Regions from separate parts of the Lapidilactobacillus salsurivasis genome, predicted to be linked through region 2. Evidence: riboswitches for the same ligand, from Rfam matches in the RefSeq annotation. Region 2 holds a riboswitch; the other holds the start of a gene.
What was found. A riboswitch is a leader RNA that binds a small molecule or an ion and turns the genes downstream of it on or off. The one in region 2 is predicted to bind fluoride.
Positions count from the first base shown of each region.

Region 1: another riboswitch for fluoride. It lies ahead of eno (phosphopyruvate hydratase); the one in region 2 lies ahead of ACYVSB_RS09110 (MutS-related protein).

Region 1 covers NZ_BAAABI010000015.1:13,085-22,985, reverse strand. The annotation lists partial or broken gene ACYVSB_RS12295 (KUP/HAK/KT family potassium transporter) at 237-2,219, shown strand; gene ACYVSB_RS12290 (C1 family peptidase) at 2,746-4,059, shown strand; gene ACYVSB_RS12285 (hypothetical protein) at 3,960-4,319, opposite strand; gene ACYVSB_RS12280 (hypothetical protein) at 4,744-4,908, opposite strand; gene ACYVSB_RS12275 (hypothetical protein) at 5,149-5,478, shown strand; gene eno (phosphopyruvate hydratase) at 5,498-6,769, opposite strand; fluoride riboswitch at 6,889-6,948, opposite strand; gene ACYVSB_RS12265 (GNAT family N-acetyltransferase) at 7,219-7,746, shown strand; gene ACYVSB_RS12260 (kinase) at 7,721-8,227, opposite strand; tRNA gene ACYVSB_RS12255 (tRNA-Thr) at 8,576-8,648, opposite strand; gene ACYVSB_RS12250 (hypothetical protein) at 8,866-9,255, shown strand; gene ACYVSB_RS12245 (hypothetical protein) at 9,492-9,901, shown strand, end outside.
Region 2 covers NZ_BAAABI010000007.1:392-10,292, reverse strand. The annotation lists gene ACYVSB_RS09135 (excinuclease ABC subunit UvrA) at 50-2,584, shown strand; gene ACYVSB_RS09130 (tetratricopeptide repeat protein) at 3,032-4,264, shown strand; gene ACYVSB_RS09125 (SpaA isopeptide-forming pilin-related protein) at 4,649-6,301, shown strand; gene ACYVSB_RS09120 (helix-turn-helix transcriptional regulator) at 6,432-7,421, opposite strand; gene ACYVSB_RS09115 (histidine phosphatase family protein) at 7,769-8,344, shown strand; fluoride riboswitch at 8,416-8,481, shown strand; gene ACYVSB_RS09110 (MutS-related protein) at 8,576-9,901, shown strand, end outside.

The DNA.
Region 1 (9,901 bases), on a different contig from region 2:
TCATTTATGGTGACAGGCCGGTGGTGCAAGGCCGCCGATGAAATTTAAACTTTTCTTCACTTTTTCTATTGACAGTCGGGTATAAGTCTTGTAAAGTAGCGGCATTGGCTTAGTTCTCAAGTGATGCAGGTTGTGCCCGGAAATAATGGAATGACCTGACAGACAAGGGAGCTTTTTTCATGCGGTGGCGCGGGTGGAAACAAGCCCAAGGGATAGTTATGCTGGAGGAAGATAAAATGCGGTTAAATGCAAGAAAGCGGAGTGCCATTTCGATGGCCGGGTTGCTGATCACCATTGGGATCGTTTATGGTGATATCGGAACTTCGCCGCTTTATGTAATGAAAACCATTATCGCTGATAATGGCGGTTTGAATACGGCCTCACGTTCGATGATTTTGGGTAGTATTTCTTTGATATTCTGGACGGTCATGCTGTTGACGTCGATCAAGTACGTGATGATCGCGCTGAAGGCGACGAATCATGGCGAAGGCGGGATCTTCTCGCTGTACGCGTTGGTGCGGCGGCGGAAGAAGTGGCTGATCTACCCGGCGTTGATCGGGGGCGCGGCGTTGCTGGCGGACGGGATGTTGACGCCAGCGGTTACGGTGACCACGGCGATCGAGGGCTTGAAGGGCATCAAGTTCAACGGCGTGGAACCGGTCAAGTCGCAGACGGAAGTGATCATTATTACGGTGATCATTTTGTCATTCTTATTCTTGATCCAGCGTTTTGGGACGAAAGCAATCGGTCGGGCGTTCGGTCCGATCATGTTCATTTGGTTCCTGTTCTTGGGGATCAGTGGCTTGTTGCATATGACGGCGGATCTGTCGATTTTGCGGGCGCTGAATCCATATTACGCGATCAATTTGTTGTTCTTTAACCCGGATAATCATGTGGGGGTCTTCATTCTCGGGAGCGTCTTCTTGGCGACCACCGGGGCGGAGGCGCTCTATTCGGACGTGGGCCACGTGGGGCGGGTCAATATTTACGGGAGTTGGCCGTTTGTTTTCGTCAGCTTGATGTTGAATTACCTGGGCCAAGGGGTCTGGGTGATGAACAACGCGAACAACGCGGCCCTGGCTAAGGACGCGACCTTCAATCCCTTCTTCGAAATGTTGCCTGGTGAGTGGCGGCTGGTCGGGATCGTTTTGGCGACCTTAGCGGCGATCATTGCGTCCCAGGCGCTGATCACCGGGTCTTACACCTTGGTTTCAGAAGCGGTACGGCTGAAGTTCTTCCCTCGGATGAAAATCGTTTATCCCACGGAAAAACACGGTCAGATCTATATTCCTTTAGTCAATAATATTTTGTGGATCGCTTGTTTGGGCATCATCGCTTATTTCAAAACTTCGTCACATATGGAAGCGGCATATGGTTTGGCGATCACGGTGACCATGCTGATGACCACGCTTTTGCTGTATCAATTCTTGCGTTTGCGTAACGTGAAACTGATTTGGGCCGCGTTGATGGTGGTCTTCTTTGGGATAATCGAGGGGATGTTCTTGGTGTCTTCCTTGGTCAAATTCGTGCATGGTGGCTATGTCACCGCGATCATTGCCGGTGTGATCTTGCTGGTGATGTATATCTGGTATTACGGCAATCGCATTCGCGACCGGGAAGAATATCGTTCGGCCTATGTCAGTCTGGACGATTACAAGGATCAACTCAGTCGCTTGAGTAATGATGAAGGCTTGCCGACTTACTCCGATAATGTGGTTTACATGGCGAAGGTCAAGCCAGGCAACAAGGTCAAGCGGGAAATGATGTACTCGATCTTGGATAAACGGCCAAAGCGGGCCAAGGCTTACTGGTTCGTGACGGTCAATGTGACTGACGAGCCCTACACCGCGGAATATAGTGTGGATACTTTGGGCACGCGGAACGTGATCAACGTGCAGCTTTACCTTGGTTTCCGGCGGGAACAGCGGGTCAATGTCTACTTGCGGGCGATCGTGCACGAGATGATCGAACGGGGTCAGATCGATCCGCAACCGAAGAAATATACCACCATTGTCGGTCGGGATGTGGGCGATTTCAGTTTTGTCATTGTGCAAGATGTGATCTCACCGGCAACGCAGATCAAGTCCTTCGAACGGACCATGATCCAATTGCGGGTCGGCCTGCAAAATATTACCAGCAATCCGGCCTCTTGGTTCGGCCTGGAATTCGCCGATGTGGTCGTGGAAAAGGTGCCGCTGATTTTGGGCAAGTCCGATCGGATCAGCCTCCGTTATTTGGATGAAGACGAAGCCGCGGTGCGCTACGGCAAAACCTATCCGGAAGCGGCCGCAGCAGCGGCGCAAATCGCGCATCATCATCACCATCACCACGAACATGATGGCATCACCGGCGAGCCGGAACACAAAGTGCCGCGCCAACCGCTGCCCCATGAACCCAAGGATCAGCAGTATGACGATCAGTAAATTCTAGTGATTCATCGCAACTAGAATAACCTAGTAAAAATTCTAGACCCGTAAAAATCAAAAAAGTCTGTGTCGTCAAGTAAAATTGACGATGCGGACTTTTTTGATGTCCAGGAAACTGCTGGGCTCTAGCCGCCGCTGTTCATCTAGGAATGACGGGAGCACTTTTGAGTTGAAGTACCGCTAATCTTGACCGGAAATTGGGGGGCTGGGCAATCTTTTCTAACTTTTTATCATTATTTCTCATTATTTCACATCAAGCCATCATGATTTGTGGTATGGTACTGATAATAACTAATCATAAAAGTGAGGCGGTTTGATCATGACACATGAAATCGATCAACAACAATTACAGGCGTTTCGGGATAACTTTAGCGCGGCGAATTTAACGGTGGCCCAACATGCGGCGATGCGTAGCGGTGTTTTGGAGGCTAGCTACAATCCTGAGGTGGCGGTGCGGCTGAATCGGACTTTTTCCGTGGAGGTAGAAACTGGTGGCGTGACCAATCAGAAGCAATCGGGACGTTGCTGGCTTTTCTCATTATTGAATACGTTGCGTCACAGTTTTGCGCAAAAATACAAGGTTAAGGACTTTGAGTTGTCCCAATCTTATTTGTATTTCTGGGATAAGGTGGAAAGCGCCAATATTTTCTATGACAATATTCTGCGGACGGCGGATCGCCCTGTTGATGATCGGGAAGTCGCCTTTTATTTGGCCGGCCCCGGTCAAGACGGCGGGCAGTGGGCGATGGCGGCCAGTTTGGTCAAGAAGTATGGGGTGGTGCCCCAAGCGGCGATGCCGGAAACTTTTAACACCAACGCCACTGCCGGTTTCGGCGCGGCCTTGGATTTGAAGTTGCGGCGCGATGCTGCGATTTTGCGCGAGTTGAAGAACGGCGGCGCGACCGCGGGCGAGATCAATGCCCGGCGGCAAACCTTGTTGAGCGAGGTTTATCGCATGACGGCGGTCGCGGTCGGCGAACCCCCAGTTTCCTTCGACCTAGAATATCGCGACGATGATAAAAAATATCATCGAGTAGCTGACTTAACGCCTCAAGCCTTCTTCACCGACTATTTCACCATGGACCTGGATAATTATGTCGTGCTGACCAACGCGCCGGATAAGCCGTTGGATCGAGCGTACCGACTGCCCGCCGAAGAAAATGTGGTCGGCGGCTTGCCGATCATTTTCACCAATGTGGCGATGGCAAGTTTGCGCCGCGCGGCGATCGCGCAATTACGCGACGGTGAAACGGTGTGGTTTGGCAATGATGTGGGCAAGCAAAGTGAGCGTAAAGAAGGATTATTGGATCCGCAGTTACATCAAGTCGATCAACTATTTGGCGTCGATCTGAGCTTGAATAAGGCGGATCGATTCCGTTACGGTGAGGCCGAAGTGACGCACGCGATGACCTTGACCGGGGTCGATTTGGTCGCTGATCAGGCGACGCAGTGGGAGGTTGAGAACAGCTGGGGTGATGAGGTTGGCGCCAAGGGTTATTTTGTGATGAGTCCGGCCTGGTTTGACGAGTTTACCTATGAAGTTGTTGTGCAGCGTAAATACTTGACTGCTGCCGAGCTTGCGGTAGCTGATGGCGAGCCGATCGTCCTGCCTGCTTGGGATGGCTTGGCCTGACCCGCCCTTGATGCGGCTGTTGTGAAAAGCTGGTTGGTCAAAAGTAGGATGCCCGCAGCTTGCGCTGCGAAATTCGGGGTGAGCTCGCTGTGGGCGCTGTTTTGAGCCAATCCGCAAAGTGCGCGGCTTGTCTCAAAATCAGGCCTTGTCCTAAGCGGCAAAGCCGCCAAGGACAATTTCACGGCGATCTCACCCCGAATTTCTCCGCTCCAGCCGCTCAACGTTCTAACAGCCGTTTGAGCACTAACGCCAACGAGCAAGCTATTGTCAATTGATGGGGAACCACGTAACTGACGACCGTGGTTAGTGGTTACAAGCTTTAAATTGGTGACACCAGTGCAGTCGGTCTGATGAACTAATGCAAGTTCTGGATGAATCGGCTGGATCGGTCGATTTCACCGAGGATTATTAAGGAAACAAGTAGAGACTGTTCAGTCCATGCAAAATGTCCCGACTACCTAATCCAAATCCGTTGGTGTTGCCGTACCACCTCCAAAAGTAGATTGCCCGCAGCTTGCGCTGCGCGTGGCGTTGGTGGAGGGCAGATGTGGTGGGGCTCCAGGTCGGGCTGGGGGTGGTGGAACGCTGCGGGCACGACTTGAAGCTTTTCGGAAACCCACCGAAAATCTTCAAGCTCGGCCTTATTGTAGGCGATAAATCGCCAACAATAATATCGCGGCTGACTCACCCCCAGCCCGACCTTCCGCCAGACGAGTAAGCGAACCACCAACGCCACGCTCCGCTCCAGCCGCTCAACGTTTTAACAGCCGTTTGAGCACTCACGCCGACTGGCAAGCTATGGTCAATTGATGGGGGACCACGCACTTTACGACCGTGGGTAGTGGTCACAAGCTTTAAATTGGTGACACCAGCGCAGTCGGTTTGATGATCAACCTAGTTCTCAGCGAATCAACTGAATCGGCCGATTTCCAACCATGAATCGTTCAGGAAACAAGTAAAGATGTTCAGCCTACACAAAATGTCCCGACCTTCTAATCTGAATCAGTTGGCATTGCCGTACCACCCCAAAGGAGGGCAATTGTTTGACCTCTATCTTGCAAAACCACTTCGTCAGATATTCAGCTTCGATTGCAGATAAGCTCAATTCTGCCTAGCAACCGGCTGGGACTGCGCGGCTCAGTGGTGAAATTGTCCTTAGCGGCTTTGCCGCTTAGGACAAGGCTCGATTTGAAGACAAGCCGCGCCTTTGCGGATTGGCTTCAAACGACGCCCACCACGTTCCAGTCCGCAACAGCAGTCCCAGCCGGTTGCGCTCACGCGCAATACCCACCCACACCTGCATTCAGCGAAGAGTCAAACAATAGAAGCGAAGAACAACAGCAACGAATGCCAACCAAGCACACAAAAAGGCCGCTGGGCGAACAGCGGCCTTTTCATTGGGTTGTAAATTGGTTATAATTTTGGAGCCAGAATTAAGTTAGCGTTTCGGGAAGTGCGCCAGACCAACATTGCCGCCTAGTTCTTCTTCGATCCGCAGGAACTGATTGTACTTCTCGACCCGTTCGCTCCGTGCCATTGAACCGGTCTTGATCTGACCGGCATTCATCGCGACCGCGAAATCAGCGATAAAGGTATCGCCGGTTTCACCAGAACGGTGAGAAATCATGGTGGTGTAACCATTTGCCCGGGCCATTTTCATGGTGGCGATGGTTTCGGTGACGGTGCCGATTTGGTTCAGCTTGATCAAGATCGAGTTGGCCACGCCTTTGTCGATGCCTTCCTTGAATATCTTTGGATTGGTGACGAAAATGTCGTCGCCGATCAGCTGGATTTGTTTGCCTTGAACATCAGTTTGCTTCTTGAAGCCGTCCCAGTCGTGTTCGGAGAAGCCGTCTTCGATGGAGATCAAGGCAGGATATTCGGCGACGAGTTTTTGGTAGTAGACTAGGAGTTCGTCGGAGTCGAGTTCCTTACCTTCGAAACTGTATTTGTGCGTTTCGTCGGAGTAGAATTCGCTGGAGGCGGGGTCAATGGCGATGCCGATTTCGCTACCAGGTTCGTAGCCGGCTTCTTTGATGGCCCGATACAGCATTTCGATGGCTTCCTCGGTGCTGCTTAATTTCGGCGCGAAGCCACCTTCGTCACCAACCGCGGTTTCATAGCCTTCCTTAGCCAAAACTTTCTTCAAAGTGTGATAAATGTTGGCGATTTTTTCCATGCCATCCCGGAAGCTGGTGCGCTCGATCGGGGTGATCAGGAATTCTTGCACGGCGATGCCTGAGTCGGCATGAACGCCGCCGTTGATGACGTTGAAGAATGGTTGTGGCAATTCCAAATCAACGCCGCCCAAGTAACGATACAATGGCAAATGTTTGCTGGCGGCGGCTGCGCGAGCGGTTGCCATGGAAACGCCTAAAATCGCGTTGGCGCCGAGGCGGGCCTTGTTTGGGGTGCCGTCTAAGTCGATCATGATTTTATCGATTTCCGCTTGTTGGCAAGGATCTTGGCCAATCAGTGCTTTCTTGATTTTGCCATTGACGTTGGCCACTGCCTTGAGCACGCCTTTGCCCATGAGCCGCGTGCCGCCATCGCGCAATTCAACGGCTTCGCGATCGCCGGTGGAAGCGCCTGATGGCACCTCGGCCCGCCCCAACGTGCCGTCGGACAGAATCACATCGGCTTCGATGGTCGGATTGCCCCGCGAATCAAAAATCTCCCGTGCTTTAACATTTTCAATTACTACTGTCATGCTAGTTCCCCCTTATTTTTTTAATGACATGTTCGCCGACTCTTTGTGCTAAAAATGGCATAAAAAAGACGCCTGCTCAAACCATACGAATTGACCACGATCACCGTGGCAACAGTATCATTCAAGCAGGCGCCATCAGCTTTTCAGCGGTTGTCGGGAGCACCATCCCGTTCATTCGCTCTTAAATTACCACGAATTTCACGAATTGTAAAACAAAGGGACTCACCCTAGTAAAAAGTAAGGCGCCGCTGACCAATTTGCCCAATTTCCTGAGAAAATCGGCAGTGGCGGCGGTTTTCGGCCGGTGTGGCTTGCGACCAAAGTGAAGCCCACGATCAAGAAACCGTTAGTTCCCATAAAATATCCAAAAAAAGCCGGCAAAAGCTTGCATAAAATGAAAATATGCAAACGCGCCGACCAGGAAAAAACGAAAATAGTGAGGACCGATAATGGAAATAACTTTTGTTCAGGCAACGGCGGCGGATCTGCCGCAAATCGTGGCCATTTATAACCAAGCAATCCCCGGGCATCGAGCCACCGCGGATTTGGCCCCGGTGACGGTGGCGCAACGCCAGGCTTGGTTTGCGGCGCATGATCCGCGGCGGCGCCCACTTTGGCTGCTGATCGCGGCGGGCCAAGTGGTCGGCTGGGTCGGGTTGGAGGATTTTTATGGGCGGGCGGCATACGCGCGCACTGCCGAAATCAGTCTCTATTTGGCCGATCAAGCGCAAGGCCAGGGGGTGGGGCAGCAGGCGCTGGACTTTGTTGTGACGCAGCTGCCGCGCCTGGAAGTCACCACATTGCTGGCCTATGTTTTCGGGCATAACCAAGCCAGTCAGCACCTTTTTCGCAAAAACGGCTTCACACCGTGGGCCCATTTGCCTGGCGTGGCGCTACTGGCGGGTCGATCGCGGGATTTAGATATTCTCGGGCGGCATTTCACTAGTGGGACTAAACCCCAAGATCAGCCAGAATGAGTCGAACTCGTTGCGCCAGGGTTTCCGCACTGGTAAAGAGCCGTTCGTGCTCCGTCTCCAATTGATCGTGGGCTTGCCACCACTGGGTCAATTCCACGCGGCCAAAAGAGCTGGCGTTTGCCTGCGTGGCATGACGCCGCACCGTTTCGGCGAAAGACAGGTCGAAATAGTAAACCAAAGGTGGTGTGGCAAAGGTTGCGCTAATATCTTGCAACATTTCCCCATAAACCGATTTTTTCAAGATTCCTTCCAAAATAACATAGCGACAATTTTGACGGCCAAATTCCGCCAAGTCCCGAATCAACGCCAGCGCCAAGTTGCCGGATTTGTCCGGCGCGTGCAGCATATCGCGGCGCACCACATCTTGCGGGATCAACAACGTCGCCGCCGGTTGCAAGGCCAGCTGCAATTGCTGCGCCGTCGTCGTCTTCCCACTGGCCGAATTTCCTCGAATAATAATCAATTGCGCGCCCATCGCCATTGCCTCCACCACCATGGTTCCCGCCCAAAGCCCTCATAAAAATAATTTTATTATAGCACATTTTTACCAGCACGCTGGCGGCCGACCCGCACACGCGAACGCGAGAAATCTTCTGACTCCGAATGGCGCTTATTCGGATGCTCTGTGCGAATAAGCGCCATTCGGAAATTCAGTCCCATGGTTAAAATCATTGCTACCGAAAAAATGCCTGCCCATAAGTCTGACCAAATGTGCATAAGATGTGCACACGAACTTTCGATTCGAAGCAACCGCACGCAAAGAAAAACCCCTAAATGCTGTTTTACCAACATTTAGGGGCGTTAATTTAATAATATAAAGCCTCTGGAAAGCCGCTTGCCGGATTCGAACCGGCGACCCCCACCTTACCATGGTGGTGCTCTACCTGCTGAGCTAAAGCGGCAGTCTCTTAATTTAACACAATTAAAATCATACCGAGAAATCGCAGTGTTGTCAACAACTTTTGAAAGTAATTTATGGCTATCTTCGAACCCTGGGCTATTTTGAAAAAACCAGTCGCTGGTTTTTGGCTGTTCGCTTGATGGCAGGTGCGGTGGGTGTTGCGCGTGAGCGCAACCGGCTGGGACTGCTGATGCGGACTGGAACGTGGTGGGCGTCGTTTGAAGCCAATTCCAAAAGCGGGAATTGTCTTCAAATCGAGCCTTGTCCTAAGCGGCAAAGCCGCCAAGGACAATTTCACCACTGAGCCGCGCAGTCCCAGCCGGTTGCTAGGCAGAATTGAGCCTATCTGCAATCGATACGAAGGATTTGACGAAGTGGTTTTGCAAGCTAGAGGTCAAAACAATCGCCCTTTTCTGGTGGTACAGCAATGCCAACGGATTCCAGAAATCTGGGATTGGTTCTTGAACCTGCGCTTGATTGCAGGTGTGCGGGGTCTGGATGTGGACGCAACCGCCTCAGGACGTTTGTCGTGGCTGGAACGCGGTGGGCGTCGTTTGAAGCCAATCCGCAAAGTGCGCGGCTTGTCTTCAAATCGAGCCTTATTCTAAGCGATAAATCGCTAAGAATAATCTCACCGCTGAGCCACACGTCCTGAGGCGGTTGCTAGGCAGAATTGAGCCTATCTGTAATCGAGGCGAAGGATTTGACGAAGTGGTTTTGCAAGCTAGAGGTCAAAACAATCGCCAACTGTTTTGGTGGTACTGCAATGTCAACAGATTCGGGGGCATAGGTCGGTACATTTCGGATAGTGGCGCCAACTTTATCTAACTTATTTAAACGGATTTTGGTTGGAAACCGACCGATCCAGCTGGTTCATCAAGAACTTGCCTCAGTTCATCAGACAGACTTCACTGGTGTCACCAATTTAAAGCTGGTGACCACTAACAACGGTCATCAACTGCGTGGTTCCCCATCAATTTACCATAGCTTGCTGGCCGACGTGAGTGCTCAAACGGCTGCTATAACGTTGAGCGGCTGGAGCGGAGAAATTCGGGGTGAGATCGCCGTGAAATTGTCCTTGGCGGCTTTGCCGCTTAGGACAAGGCCTGATTTTGAGACAAGCCGCGCACTTTGCGGATTGGCTCAAAACAGCGCCCACAGCGAGCTCACCCCGAATTTCGCAGCGCAAGCTGCGGCCAACCTACTTTTTCAACCTACTGCCGCAGATAGTTTTCCCGTGAGAAGCCGGGACGG
Region 2 (9,901 bases):
TATACTTGGTTAATGTAAGTTGAGTCTGTTTAGCACTGGGAGGGTCATTATGGCAACAATTACGATACCGACGCAGATCGAAGTGCGCGGCGGTCAGGTTCATAATCTGAAAAACATTGATGTTGATATTCCCTTAAATAAATTTGTCGCGATTTCCGGCCTATCTGGCTCTGGGAAAAGTTCGTTGGCGATGGGAATCTTATACGCGGAAGGGTCGCGGCGTTACCTTGAAGCGCTCTCGACTTATACACGGCGGCGGATCAGCCAGAATAAACGGTCGCAGGTCCAAGAAGTGCGCCATATTCCTTCGGCGATCGCCTTACGCCAGCGGCCGACGGTACCCTCAGAGCGCTCCACCGTTGGCTCAATGAGTGAAACGTTCAACACGGTTCGTTTGATTTTCTCCCGGTTGGGTTCGGTGGTGTGTCCCAATGGGCATCGGCTCGCGCCCAGTTTGAAGATCGCTCAGGTGATGGATCTGGCGGGGGACAAAATGGGGGTCCTGACCTGCCCGACGTGTGGCGTGAGCTTCATGGCCAAAGGCGCCGAAGATTTCGCCTTCAATTCCGGTGGGGCTTGTCCTGAGTGTCAAGGCACGGGCAAGATCCGGACATTAGATGAGAGCAAGTTGATCGGTGATGACTCGCTGACTTTAGATCAGGGCGTAGTCGCGTCTTGGCATTTACCAGGACGCAACTTCATGCCGACCGTCGCGGCGACGATCGGGGTACGCACCGATGTCCCTTACCGCGAGCTGACCGCGGCCGAGCAACAAATTATCTTGCATGGTGAGAAGAAACAGTACGCGGTTGATTTTCACACCAGCACCGGCCGGGTCTTTCACACGGACAAGACCTTATATGAGAACGCTTATGATGCGGTTTACGACTCTCTGAAAACTGTCAAAAGTGAGCGGGCGATCGCCCAAGTCAACCAGTTTTTCCACTTTGAAACTTGTCCCACCTGTCATGGCTCGCGGTTGAATCCGGAATTGCTGAATCAATTGGTCGGCGGGTTGAATATCGCGGAAGTCGCGGATTTGACTTTAGGCGCGCTACAACAATGGGAAACAACGACCAAACAGGCATTACCAGCCAACATGACAAATTTGGCGGCGATCTTGTTCAAAGATTTGAGCGATAATGTGCGGCCGCTACTGGAATTGGGCTTGGACTATCTAACGCTGTCTCGAAGTGGCAACACGTTATCGACCGGTGAATTGCAGCGGATCCAGTTGGCGAAAACCTTGCGGACTGAGACAACGGGAGTCCTTTATGTCTTGGATGAGCCTTCGATCGGGTTGCATCCCGACAATATCCAAGGCCTTTTGCAGATTTTCCGGCAATTGATCGCGCAGGGCAATTCGCTGGTCGTGGTGGATCATGAAGTTGACATTGTGGCCGCGGCGGATTGGGTCGTTGAGATCGGTCCGGGGTCAGGTGATGCCGGTGGCGAGATCATCGCCCAAGGGACGCCGGAAGCCTTGACGAAGGATCCGCAGTCGTTGATCGGGCCCTTTATCGCGGGTCAAGCCAATATTTTCCACGCCAAGGTCGCGCCGGTCGTGGCCAAGCCCCAGTGGACCCAACTGAAGATCGGTGATTATTTCAATCTCCATGATATTAGTGTGGCCTTGCCGGATCATCAAATCACCGCGGTCACCGGTTTTTCCGGCGCGGGGAAAACCAGCTTGATTTTGAACAGCTTATTACCGGCGATCAAGGCGCGGGCAGCCAAGCAACGACTGCCGCAACAAGTGACCGACTTGACGACTGATCTGCGGCATGTGGTCAGTGTTGACGCGACGCCCATTGGCAAAAATACCCGCTCGACGTTGGCGACTTACACGACAATCATGGATAATTTGCGCCGGCTTTTTGCCAGTCAACCGGCAGCTAAAGCCAAACATTATGGCATCGCTTATTTCTCTTACAACAACAAGCAAGGCGCTTGTCCCGATTGTGGGGGTCAAGGGACGATCACGTTGGACATTCAATATTTGCCGGATATGGATGAGGTTTGCCCCACCTGTCAAGGGGCGCGCTTCAACCAAGCTGTCCAACAGATCAAGTGGCAGGGCTACTCGATCGTGGATCTATTGGCGTTGTCTGTCAAAGAAGCGTTGCCGGTTTTTGCCAAGGTGCCAAAGATCCACCGCCAATTGGTCTTATTACAGGAGATCGGCTTGGATTATCTGCACTTAGGTGAGAGCACACCTAGCTTATCAGGTGGTGAAGCCCAACGTTTAAAGCTGGTCAACCACTTGAATCAAAAGCAACCAGATACTGTTTTTGTTTTTGATGAGCCTTCGGTGGGTCTGCATCCTTTGGACGTTCAGGTGCTCTTAGGGGTGCTCAATCAGTTGAAAGCCAAGGGAGCAACGATCGTGATCATCACTCATGACTTGGACCTTATGGCTAACGCTGATTACTTGATCGATCTTGGGCCAAAAGGCGGCGAGCAGGGTGGCCGGGTGATGGCGTCTGGTCGGCCGGTGGAATTGGTACAGGAACCGACGAGCTTGACGCTTCAATATTTAAGTCAGCATTGGCAGAAGTTTAGCGTCAAGGTGCCGAAGTCATAAGCGGACACACTAGTTATCTTTTCTGCTGTAATTAACCTGGCAACGGCGAACTCAATTAACCTGAGTTCGCTTTTTTGCTTGAATCGGCTAGACCCCACCGCCAATGGTTTGACTCGGTCAGGCATGACCCAATGATGCCGATTCTCGTCTGAAATTAATTTTTAGGGAGTACTTTTTGGGTATCAGGTGATCAGACTCAGCAGTTGACTTTTGTTAATAACACTAAAAGCAATTGCTGCAATTAAAATTAATGAAAAGCATACAAAACAATTGAAGAACGTGGTATACTAAAGCCAGTTGTTACATGGACCAGCTTTATCTGGCTGTCAATTCTTAAGGCTTGGTTAATTAATGAAATGTGACTGCACAAAAGAGCGTTTTCGCGGTATACTAAAATTATGTGAAGTCACGATCTTTTTCGAATGAATTCAAGGAGTAGTGAGGGCAATGAACAGGCACCGATGGTTACACCGATATGCAAGCATCAGTCTGCTGTTAATCGCATTTGTGGGCCTGTCCGCCTGCCGCCAGCAGACTAAAACGACATTGTACCAACAGTCTTTAGATCAAGGGGCAGCTGCCTTAGCGGCCAATAAGATTGCCCAGGCGCAGGATCATTTCGAGGATGCCTTGAAGGAAGTGCCGCGGGATCAACAAGCGCAACGATTGTTAACGCAAACCAATGATTATTTGGCGGCGCAAAAGGCGTTCAATCGCGGTGACCTTAAACAGGCCGCCGCCAAATTGGCCCAGTTGGGCAACGAGCAAGATCTGGACACATCATTGAAAACTGCGTTCGCTGAATTGCGGCAAGCTGTCCAGGCGGCGGAGCGGGAAACGGGCACGGTAACCAATCAAGTCGCCCAAGTACAGAAGTCTTACGATGACGGCGATTATCAACAGGCCAATTTATTGTTGACGCAAATGGATACGATCGATTGGCGCAATAAACCTTACCTGGCGCAGTTGCACACGCAATACAGTGACTTAGGTCGCTTGGTTTTGCAGAAACTGTTAGCGCAAAATCCAGCAGGAACGGTGGTCAGCGCTGAGAAGCAAGCGGATCAGCAGGCGCCGCAGACGAATCAGTCCGCGGCCGGCGATGATCAGGAAGCAACCGCTGACGCCGAGAGCGGCGCGGACACCAATGTGGAATCTAGCGATAGTACTACGGCATTACCGACGGATCCGCCTGAGTCTGACGATTCGTCAACTGCGGACACGCCGCAACCAACCGCAACTTACTATCGGCAAATGTTGGTGCGCCTGATGGGCTATCAAGTGTCCACGGTCGCGGCGATCCCCGATCAGATCATTACCGCGGCTTTTGTTCAAGCACAGTCCCAAACTGGCGATGCCCGAATCGCGGCGACGATTCTGGAAGCGAGTTATCCACAATTGGTACTTGAACGCCAACAACACCAGAATACCGGGACTCAGTTGACCACCGCGGCAGCGCAACAGTTGGCGCAGAAATATTGGAATCAGGCCGATACTTTGGCCCAACAGGATTGCGAACCGAGGACGACCACGGTCAATGAAGAAACCGGGACGGTCACGGTTCATTTTGCTGGCATCGGCGAAGCCAACTACACCTATACCATTGATTTCACCGCTAGCGGTCAGATCAATTGGCAAGATAGCGCCGGTAACTTGCGGGTGCTGGGTGTTTGGAAATAGGTTAAGCGTGGGTCTAGCCCGACTATTTGGTCGGTGAGGCAATCGGAATTGAGTAGCGCTTGAATTGAACTGAAACTAGCATAGAATGCTGATCGTTAACAGTAGTAACCAAGTTGGTTATTACTGTTTTTTAATGGCCTTTTTTAGAAATATCATAATGAGCAAAGTTCGGTGAACCTGTTGGAGATGTCTGATTTAAACTGCTTGTCTGACCGGACTTTGTCGACAATCTTGACTAGTCCAGTTTTTCACGAGTTCCGGGTATTTCTGCTTTATCTCCGCCGCGGCTGGTGGTATTGTTTAGCCGAAATTAAGAGATCAATCTTTCATCGTGGAAGAATGACCCAGAGGAAAATCGCGACGACTTAGTTAGGGGGAGCAACGATGAGGAAAATTGTAAAGAAGTGGCTCACAGGACGGTCGATTCCATGGCTGGTCATGACGCTAGTGTTATTGGTTTGTGGGGCCAGTCGCGTGGCAGCCAATCGAATCCAGGCAGCGGTGCTGAACGTTGCTGGGTTGGACTCAGGGAGTGCGACGATCACGGATCGTGATGGTAATGATGTCACCAATGAGCAGGAATTGGACCGCTTCAGCCATTACAAGATTACTTACAATTGGAAGTATCCAGATGGGCAGCCAATCAAGGCCGGAGATACCGCCAATTTTGAATTGCCAGATAATGTACTGGCCGTTGATGACATAACGGTTAACTTGACGGAAAAGGATGGAACCGTTGTGGGCACGGCCAACATTAAGAAAGGTCAAGGGGTTGGGACGATCACCTTCTCCGAAGCCTTGGAGAACACCATTTACGGTCGCAACGGTACCCTTCAATTTACCGTTGCTGGGACGAAAGAAACCCAAGCGTCCAACAGCGATTGGTTCATCAACAAGTATGGTTGGATTAATCAGGCCGCGACTAGTCCTGATGGGACACCAGATGAACTCTACTGGAATATTGCGATCAATCCCAGCTCAGAAAAGTTGAGCCAAGTTTTAATTACCGACACCCTGGGACCAGGGCAGACTTTCATTCCTGATTCGTTAGTGGCGACACAGCGAGTCGATGGGGTCGACAAAACGCCAGCGCCAGTCAAGGTCAGCACCAATGGTAATCAAATTTTTATCGACTTGGGCGATATTGACCAAGAAATCAGTATTGTCTATCGGACGAAAATCACTGATCTAAATTTGAGCGCTGGTAATCATTGGACTGATAATGCTAGCGTTAATGTAACTGATCTGGCCCATCACGAGACCAGCTCCTCTGGTAATATTGCCTGGGGTGGGACTGGCACGGGCACTGGGTACAAAGGGTCCGCCAAGCTGACCAAGTATGCTAGCCAGTCACAAAATCTGCTGGCCGGTGCTATCTATGAGCTGCGTAAAGAAGGAACCGTGATCAAAACTGGGCTGACTACCGATGATCAAGGCCAAATCTATGTAGATGGACTGGATTTTGGCAACTATGAATTTGTTGAGACACAAGCGCCGGTAGGGTTCCAACTACATCCAGAGCCAGTGCCATTCCAGATCACTTTGGAAAATGGTGGTTACAGCCATGTTGAAGTCGTCGATCGCGACTATCCGGCAAAACCAACAAATCCGACGAACCCGACAAATCCAACGAATCCAACGAATCCGACGAACCCGACAAATCCAACGAATCCAACGAATCCAACGAATCCGGAAAAGCCAACGAACCCGACGAACCCGACGAATCCAACAAATCCGACGAATCCAACGAACCCAACAAAGCCAGAAAAACCAGGCAAACCAGGCAAACCGACGGTACCAGAACGGCCGATAAAGCCTGTAGCCCCAGTTACACCGGGCTTGCCAACCAGACCAAGTCAACCACAGCCGTCGGGGAAGCCGCATGATAACGGCGTAATCACGCCAACACGTCCACAAGCACTTGGTAAATTGCCGCAAGCTGGCGAGCAAAAGGACGATTCGTTGACCGCCTTGATCGGTCTGCTCGCACTGATAACTTTGGCTGGTGAGGTCTTCATTCGAAAAGTTGAAGCCTGAATTGACCAAGCGAATAGACTCGTGATACCCGTTGAGTGCCCGCATATCTGTCTGCATCAAGGGAACCACAAAAATACCGTAGAATCGATTCGAGATTCTACGGTATTTTTTTATGGGCCATCAGGAGTGACTAAATTTTGAAATGGGGTTGCTCGGCGTCATCCCCCAACTTGCCACCATAGAGATCGACCATTTCTTGGGAAATCGGTTTCATTTCTGCCACGAGGCTCGGTGGCGCAAGGACCTTAAGCATATTGCCTTGACTGAGTAGCCACATGCGGACACCGTTGCCCATTACTTTAGCGCGAATAGTCACACTATGGCGTTCGGGATGGCGAGCAATCACTTCCGCAGTCGGGAGCCGATCTAAAACCGCTTCCTCGATCCCCCAGAATTCAAAAGTGATCTCCTCTAAAGGCCCGGTGTACATAAATTGGATATGTTTCCGCAATTCCCCCTCCAAAAAACGGTTGACTGGCGGCTTCTTTTCGAGGGCCGGGACCACTTCGTAGTTGGCGATTCGATCGGAGCGAAAGAAACGTTCCTGCTTTGATTTGAAGTCGTAAGAAATGATATAGAAGTAAAATTCAGAGAAGAAGATTGCTTCTGGCTTGATCGTATACAGGGACTGCTTTTGATGCCTAGTTTCATAGGAAATTTGGATGGTTTGCTGGTGGAGAATAAAGTTGCTGAAATCCCAGATACTATTGATCAGTTTGCGATGATGTTTTAGTGGTTGGTAGTTAACGATTTCGTTATGAATGATCGGGTCAAGTTTTCGAGCTTGATCAGGCCCCATGATTGCTTGTAGTCCCTGAATGATTTGCTTGAGTTCAGGCTCATCCAAAGCGCGACTAGCCAAAAGGATCTTGATCAGCAGCAGAATCTGACGTTGATCTAAGGCAGTTTTGTTGGAAACTAAGTAATAGCCATGTTTCTTGGCATCATAAGCGATGCGCTGGTGATAATATTCATCAGTGAAGAGGTCGTTGAGTTGACTGACATCACGTTGAATCGAACGAGTCGTGACATGAAAATGGTCTGCTAAGGCGAGTTTGGTCAAATGCTCGCCCCGCAGAAGATGAATCAAGATGTATGCTTGCCGATAACCAGAATTCATTCTTTCACGCCACCTTTGCTTGACTAAAGTGTAACTTGTTCAAATGTTCAGGGCAAGCATTTAATTGGTTTTTCTGGATAAAAAGATTAAATTGGTATTATTTGGACGTACTATGTACTTAAGTGAACGACCGGGCAGGAATTGGTTAGAGGGGGAACGGAAACGAGCTGCACACAACTGACCTCTGCGCTTAACTATGCCAGGCTTCTGGAGACATAGTGTGCCTCCAAAATCCTGGCTAGGTTAATGCTCAAAGTCAACCCGTTGTGTTCCGCACTCTTTTTTCGTCGTGCAAGTGCTAATTAATATGTTAGAATTAACTTAGAAAGCGAATGGGTGAAGTGGAAATGACAAAATATCTGTATTTAATGCGACATGGTGAGACACTTTTCAACGTGCAGCACAAAATTCAAGGCTGGAGTGATTCGCCTTTGACTGCGCGGGGCGTGGCTCAAGCCAAGATTGCCGGTCAATATTTGCAAGATGCTGGCGTGGTGTTCGATCACGCTTATTCCTCAACAGCGGAGCGGGCCAGCGATACTTTGGAATTAGTTACTCAGGGTAAGTTGCCCTATCAGCGGGTCAAAGGGCTGCGCGAATGGGGCTTTGGCGTTTATGAAGGGCAGGATGAGAGTCTGAATCCTGCGCTACCTTATGGTGATTTCTTCCATCAATTCGGCGGTGAAACTGAGACCGAAGTGGAGCAGCGAATCTATTCGACGATCCTAAGCTTGATGCCAGCAATCGATCACGCTGGGCTGGTCGTTTCTCATGGCGGCGCCTGCGCGAATTTCCTGCGGCGAGCACTGGATCATGATGGGCATTATGGGATTACGAATTGTACGATTTTCAAACTCGCTTATACCGCGGGGCAGTTTGAATTGTTGGCAACGATCCATCCGGATTTCTCGTCGCTGGACTAAAGTGCCGCGACTAACGGGCTTACTAGGCAACATAGTTGGCACCTCTGGTTGGCCGTGTTAGACTGCAGTTAGTTGAAAGTAGCGATGGTGTTCGCTACGTTAAGTGGTCACAACGGCCTGATGACACCTACCATTTTCTTTGGAGAATGGTAGGTGTTTTTTTATTCGATCGAGCCGAGCAACCGACCAAGTTGACACATTAGTTACAGGTAAAAAAACGGGGGGAGCCAAATGTTTACGAGTTTACTTTTTGCAACAGCAACACCGCCAACCGCCAGAAATCCGCAGGCGGCAATTTGGCAAGATCTACATTTAGGTCAATTGTTCACGGCTGTTTGCGCCGATCGTGGGGGCAATGAACCGGCGCTATTGCCGTATTGTTATCAACCCTTGACTACGGGGGCGCTGGTCAAGCTGCGGCAGCAAATTTTCCAGGATTTGGCTCAGCCGGAAATACTGCAAGCGGTTGATCGGTTTGTCGGGCGAATGCAACTGATGGCACGCCGCCGCGAAAAACTATCTCACTTGGATCCGGAGCCCTATCAGCAAGAACAATTTCTGCGGCTGGTCCAAACGGAGCAACAAGCGCTGCGGGATTTCGTTGCGCAGTTGGCCCAGCTGCCGATCCAGTCAGCCGGGTTACTGACATTTCGTCAAGAATTACAAGCTTATTTAGCAGCGGCGGCCACACAGACGCTACAGGCTGCCATCGATCATCTGGGCCAAACCTTGACCAAAATTAGTTATCGATCAGAATTTCAAGGCCGGCACGTCTTGATCAAAGCTCAACCGGAACCAGCACCGACCTTCGTCGCAACCTTTACGGCTTGCTTTCAGGGGTTGTTCGCGGACCCGACTGCGATTGCCAGGCCCGTCGCGAAATTAGACCGGCCTGGCTCCGATTTCGATTTAGACAATCTGCAATCCTCGATCTTATTGAGGCTGCAACATTTATATCGAAGCGAATTTCAGGAGTTGGCCAGCTTTGCGCAACGCTATCAGGGCTATCTCGTCCCGGGATTGGCGCAGGCAGTGCAAGAACTGCAATTTTATCTAGTTTGGACCAAAATGATTCAGCGCTTGACCCAAGCAGGCTTAAACTTTTGCCGACCGCAGATCATCACATCTGGTACAGAGCTGGTCCGGGATAGCTTTGACTGGGACTTGGCGGTTCATTTGCAACATCTCGGACACTTGGAACGGTTGGTGACCAATGATTATCGTTTGCCGGCGGATCAGTCTTTTCTCGTGATCTCGGGGCCTAATCAAGGGGGCAAGACGACTTACGCGCGGATGGTCGGCGAAGATTATTATCTGATGGCGTTGGGTCTGCCGATTCCGGGGACGGCGGCAAGCTTGAAACTGAAGCCAGTTGTTTTGACCCATTTTGAGCGGGCAGAACAAGCCGATAAAATCAGTGGCTTACTGGCCACCGATGTTGAGCGGATGCATGGAATCATTGCGGAAACGACCGCAGATAGTTTCGTGATCATGAACGAGTTGTTCTCTTCGACTACCGCGGCGGATGGCCAACGCTTGGCCGATAAGGTGCTGGAT